2 regions of the Paenibacillus sp. FSL R7-269 genome follow, and region 1 is predicted to be linked to the other one. Evidence: riboswitches for the same ligand, from Rfam matches in the RefSeq annotation. Region 1 holds a riboswitch; the other holds the start of a gene.
The links. A riboswitch is a leader RNA that binds a small molecule or an ion and turns the genes downstream of it on or off. The one in region 1 is predicted to bind cyclic di-AMP.
Positions count from the first base shown of each region.

Region 2: linked by a shared signal. The riboswitch ahead of C162_RS15390 (APC family permease) and the one ahead of C162_RS24730 (C40 family peptidase) in region 1 are both predicted to bind cyclic di-AMP.

Region 1 is NZ_ASPS01000056.1:19,850-22,988, reverse strand. It holds gene C162_RS24735 (C40 family peptidase) at 119-610, opposite strand; cyclic di-AMP (ydaO/yuaA leader) riboswitch at 615-757, opposite strand; gene C162_RS24730 (C40 family peptidase) at 1,145-1,573, opposite strand; cyclic di-AMP (ydaO/yuaA leader) riboswitch at 1,631-1,769, opposite strand; gene C162_RS24725 (hypothetical protein) at 1,982-2,815, opposite strand; gene C162_RS24720 (M1 family metallopeptidase) at 2,825-3,139, opposite strand, start outside.
Region 2 is NZ_ASPS01000030.1:91,456-94,594, reverse strand. It holds gene C162_RS15400 (DsbA family protein) at 1-649, shown strand, start outside; gene C162_RS15395 (disulfide oxidoreductase) at 646-1,080, shown strand; cyclic di-AMP (ydaO/yuaA leader) riboswitch at 1,307-1,466, shown strand; gene C162_RS15390 (APC family permease) at 1,596-3,139, shown strand, end outside.

The DNA.
Region 1 (3,139 bases):
AAAGTACAGAATCGGTGTTTTACAAATATAGAGACGGGTAAGTAATTTTATAGACAAAAAAAAGCCCTTCTCCAAGATTTCGGCAAAAATCTTGGAAAAGAGCGTAGGTTACAAAGAATTATTGTACATCATCGTTGTCTTGGGAATCCGAAGCTACAGTCTTGTAGGCATCTGTACTCATGATTCGTTTGGCGCCAACGTAGCGGTTGACGTAATAGCTGTCACTCAGCGAACTGATGGTTACACCGCGTGAGGAAGAGGCATGGGCGAATTCGCCGTCACCAACATAGATACCTACATGGGATATGCCCTTACCGCTTGTATTGAAGAATACAAGATCGCCTGGTCTCATCTCGTCACGGGACACGTCAGTACCCATCTGGTACTGAGAGCCGGATTGATGGGGCAGGTTAATGCCGATCTTATCAAAAACATACATTGTAAATCCGGAGCAATCAAACCCGTTAGTTGATGTACCGCCGGATACGTATTTGGTTCCGATGGCTTTGTCGATCACTTTATCCATTTTGGAATCCGCGAAAGCGCTTCCTGCTCCGATTGTGAAGATAATGGACAAGCTTAGTACTGCGGCTGCTAGCTTCTTCTTCAAAAGTAAATACCCCTTCCAATGCCTACGAGGTTAGCTTAAGGGTTCGGTTGAAGGTCCCCTATGACCCCTCTTAGAATAGGAGGTCAATTCACCCAAAGTGGTTCCCCCGTTTCCCTAATTCATTAGGGAACTCGGCATGACTGTTGATTAGGATTAGCGGTTCATTCAATACATGACAAAACCTTTGTTAAAAGCGATTCAATAATTACAAAAATGTTACTAAAAGCTCACTGCGATAATTGTAACAAAGACTAAGGCGCTTGGCAATCACTTATAACATATTAATCCATCTTTTTTGCTGTTTTTTAGAGTTATAGCCCTTTCGAAAGACTCATATCTATGCGCCGGGGTTATTTAATATGATTTTTTCTTTGTTTTTGCAATAAAATGCTGTTTCAAGGCTGTGGATTCGGGTAAAAGGTAGAATAAGGAAAAGGAAAAACCCGGAAATGATTACGGCAATAATCATCCCGGGCTCGTATAAGTTACATTTAGTTGTTAGAGGCTGAAATATTCGGGGTATGCTTCAAAGGTTCAATCGTAAGCGACAGCTTGGTAGGCTGTTGTGCTCATTACTCTTTTGGCGCCAACGTAGCGGTTGGCCCAGTAAGACTGGCTCATCGAACTGATGGTTACACCACGTGAACTGGAGGACTGTGCGAACTTCCCGTTTCCAACATAAATACCGACATGGGAAACTCCGTTACCCAGAGTATTGAAGAACACGAGATCTCCGGAGCGTAGATTGCTCTTGGATATTGTTGTTCCAACTTTGTACTGTGCTTTGGATGTACGGGGCAAGGTAAGCCCGACATTCTTGAACACATACTTGGTAAATCCGGAACAGTCGAAGCCGCTGGTGGTTGTGCCCCCGGTTTTATACGACGTTCCAATGGTTTTTGAAATCACAGTATCCATTTTGGAATCTGCGAAGGCACTGCCCGCTCCGAGTGTGAATACCATCACAAGACCCAGCGCCGCTGCGGTGCATTTTTTCTTGAAATTCTGTCTAATCAAAAGATGTACTCCTTCCAGGGCCTGCGAGGTTAGCTTAAGGATTCGGTAGAAGGTTCCCCTATGACCCCTCTAAAGCGAGATCAATTCACCCAAAATATGGTTCCCCCACTTCCCGGTGCAGGGAATTCGGCGTTTTATGCACCAGAACAGTGACTTATCGACATTGATTAAATTGCAATAGATACGGAAGATTCTGTTTGAAAGATTACAACTTTGTTACTAGTGGTACAGGCATCATTGTATCAGACGATTTACCCTTTTGCAAATGCTTTTGTCCTTCTCTTCAAGCAAAAAAGAGTCCTGCTCCCTGATGAGGGGCTGTGACTCTTTTTAGTATGCCGCTGTAGCAGCTTATTATTGTGGAAATGATTTACTGGACCAGAGGTGGTACTGGGCAGCGATTCCCCACATATTGAACAGCGTGGAGGGCAGCGGAGCTGCCTGGCGGAGCATAAGTGCCGGCAATCCGGGATAGAACAGAGCAGAGGCGCTACAGAGCAGAATTACGGCCAGGCTTCCCGCCCCCAGAATGACGGAAATACCGATCGAAGGCATCAACACCTTCAGGCAGATTAGCAGCGAGGAGAACATGCCGGTACCTGCGGTATAGCCGAATTGCATATAGAGCAGAAGCTTGCGGACAAGGAATAGATAGAGCAGCCAGCCCAGCACACAGGGCACAAGCTTGAGCAGGAGCTGAACATCGAGAACGCCGCTGAGCAGATGACGGTACATGCGTGGAAGCAGCCAATAGAGCGGCAGGAGGGTTAGTGCCCATTCGGCCAGGCTGAACGCCAGCACCGGCAGCCCATATTTTCTCATTCCCGGGAAAAAGAACAGTCCCCGCGCTCCGTCGCGCTCCTGATGAAGCTCGTGCAGCAGCCCTGCACGGATAAAGGGAGTCAGCAGCAGCCTTAGCACTGTCAGCGCCAGCAGCATCCACAGCCAGTGCTGGACGGCGGGGTCGGTGCGCAGCGCAGTCTGCCCCTCGATATAATACAGCAGCCTGCCTATTCCGCTGCCGCCGGCATTCGCATCCGGGTAGCGTAGCAGGACGGGGACAACCGCACTTTTAATGAATTTGTACAGGAAATAACCCCAGAACAGCCGGTAGATAAATAGCAGAATCAATATATAGAACTGTTCTTTCATGCTGATCCAACCGCGGGCAATTGAACTTTTCACCATTCCTTCACCTCACCAGACAAGAGTTCCGAGCAGGGTTTCAAGCAGAGTAGATGCGCTAAGCGTCCAGCGGGAGAGTGTGCGCGGCTCAAGCTCCGCCATTTTGAAATTATTAAGATGCCTGCTCTCCAGCAGAATGGAATGCCCCGGATCGATCTCTGCGGAGACCAGCGGAGCTTTATACGCTAACTCAAAGGAGGTAGCCTTACCCTCGTCATTCCAGTATTGCTGCACAGTGTACCCGTCTGCGAAGGTGAATTTCACGGGAACATCAGGGTACAGGCTGCCCTTATTGCTTACATCGACCACAGCGTTATAGCGGATCCC
Region 2 (3,139 bases), on a different contig from region 1:
TACGGTGGCTATCGTCGTTATTATTTTTGTAGGCTTATTCATACTTGCTTCGAAGGACTCTTCTCCTGCCGGTACAGACAGTAAGCCGGTTGCCTTCAATTACAGCGAAATGATGCGGCTTGGCAAGGAGGATGCTCCGGTTAAAATTGTGGAATTCGGCGATTTCAAATGTCCGGCTTGCGCCCAGTTCACCGGTGTGATCAAACCGCAGATCGTTCAGGGTTATGTAGATCAGAATAAAGCAGCCTTCTATTTCGTGAATCTGGCCTTCATCGGCAAGGATTCCAGAACGGCCTCCCTGGCAGCGCTTTCGGTGTATCATCAGAACCAGGAAGCGTTCTGGAAATACTTCGATGCGATCTATGCCAACCAGGGGAATGAAGACAAGGAGTGGGCTACGCCTGACTTCATGGTGAGTCTCGCCAAGCAGCTGGAGCTGCCGGTCGATTATGACCTGCTGCGCAAGGATATTGACGACCGCACCTATGCGAAGGAGCTGGACCGGGATATTCAGCTTGGCACGGATGCGGGCGTAACGAATACACCTTCCTTGTTCGTGAACGGCATCAAGGTGAAGGAGCCTTTCAATATGGAGGAGATTGACGCTCAGATTCAAGCAGCTACAGCAGCAGCGGGAGCTGCCCAATGACAGCCTTCTCTGCCTTCTGCCGGCGAAATTGTCTCTACTTGGCCTGGTTCGTCTGTGTGGTGGCTGTAGCGGGAAGCCTGTATCTCAGTGAGGTCCTGCATTACGAGCCGTGCAAGCTGTGCTGGTTCCAGCGGATCTTCATGTACCCGCAGCTGTTCTTGCTGGGGATCGCCACCTACCGGGCGGACAAGCGGATCATTCCTTATGTGCTTCCCCTTAGTCTGATCGGCGGCTGTATCTCTATTTATCATTATGCAGAGCAGAAAATTCCGGCGCTCAGCAAGGTGCTTCCCTGCACCATCGGCGTACCGTGCAACAAGGATTATCTGAATTGGTTCGGATTTGTTACGATCCCTCTGCTTGCACTTATAGCCTTTGTCTTAATCTCCATTCTGCTCTGGACAGGACGGAAAGAGGAGCCTGCAGAGTAAGAAGCTGACGGGCAGAAGGAAGAGAAGAGAATCCCCTTAATTTTAGCGAAAAATAATATACAAAAACCCTGTAAAATCACGTGTTAAAGGGATAATGAAAGAGAATGAAAGATCAAGACATACCGGATGATGAATTTGGTTGTTTTGAGTGCTTTTCATTCTTTTTTCATTTGTTTCCACGCTTTACGGAAGACGTATTGTAGCTTAATATTAGTCCTTGTGAGAAGTTGAATATGCGCTGAATTTTCCGGAAGGAAAAACGGGGGAACCACACTTTGGCCAAGGCCAAAAGGGGTGAATCGGAGCAGGCCGCAAGGGCTGTAACCGTAGGGCTACCACAGTCCGAATCCGCCAGCTAACCTCGTAAGCCACTAGTGGGATAATGACCATGCACATTAGGCATGCGGATCATTTCCGTATGCTTATTTTGGTGCCTGCATTTATGAAATCCACTTATGAAAACAGCGCAGGGAAACCCCATTTTCAACTTAACCAAGAGAGGAACTGTTACTACAATGGTAAGCAAGGTAAAACGACTATTGATCGGGCGTCCGATGAAGTCGAACGAACTCGATCATGAAAAGTTATCCAAGGTGAAAGCACTGGCTGTCCTGTCTTCTGATGCGCTCTCGTCTGTAGCCTACGGAACAGAACAAATTCTAATCGTACTGGTGGCCGCCGGGTTCACCGCCATCTGGTACTCCTTGCCAATTGCATTAGCCGTACTGGGCTTGCTGGCTATTCTGATTCTGTCCTATCGGCAGACGATATTCGCTTATCCGCAGGGCGGAGGAGCTTATATTGTAGCCAAAACCAATCTTGGAGTGCATACTGGGCTTCTGGCCGGCGGCTCGCTGCTGGTGGATTACATTCTGACGGTGGCGGTAAGCGCCTCGGCGGGGACGGACGCGATCACTTCAGCTTTTCCAAATCTGCATAATCATAGTGTCCTCATAGCGGTATCTGTTATCGTACTCTTAACGATTGTTAATCTGCGCGGGGTGACCGAATCGGCTTCGTTCATCGCCATCCCGGTCTATCTGTTCGTCGTCTCCATCTTCGTGCTGATTATCGCAGGGATCTTCAAATATGCAACCGGCGGGGCTCATGCACACGTTCCTGAGATTGGTACGGCAGTCTCCAATGTCAGTATGTTCCTGCTGCTGAAGGCATTCAGCTCCGGTTGTTCGGCCCTAACCGGGGTAGAGGCGGTCTCCAATGCCATTCCTAACTTCAAAGCGCCGGCGGAGAAAAATGCAGCCAAAACGCTGATGCTCATGGGCCTCATTCTCGGAGCTATGTTCACAGGCATTACGCTGCTGGCTTACTGGTACGGCATCATGCCCGATGAGAAGGCCACCGTGGTCTCACAGATTACCGAGTCTACCTTCGGCCGTGGCGGGCTGTACTTCTTCATTCAGGGGATTACGGCGGTTATCCTGTTCCTGGCAGCCAATACGGCGTACTCGGCCTTCCCGCTGCTGGCGTTCATGTTCGCCAAAGACAAATATCTGCCCCATGCCTTCATGGTGCGCGGCGACCGGCTTGGCTTCTCCAACGGCATTATTTTCCTCGGCGTCATGTCGGCAGTGCTCGTAGCTGCATTTCACGGGAATACGGAAGGACTCATTCCATTATATGCAGTAGGGGTATTCATTCCGTTCACGCTGTCGCAGCTAGGCATGATGGTCCAATGGTACAGAACGAAGCCGCAAGGCTGGCAGAGCAAGTTCGCCGTGAATACGGTCGGGATGCTCACCACGTTAACGATCACCATGATCTTCATTATCACCAAATTCTCCAGCGTGTGGATGGCCTTCATCTTCCTGCCGGTCGTCATTATCGTGTTCCACCGGATTCACCGCCATTATATGAATATTGCCGATCAGCTGCGGATCTGTCCCGCTACCGATAAGCCTTGTATCAAAGGAAGCACCGTAGTCGTTCCGGTCGCCGGTGTGACCCGCGCAGTACTACATTCGATCAGCTATGCGAAGTCATTGACTGATAATGTGGTCGCTGTATATGTAGGCTTTGATGAAGAAGAGATTCACAAGAT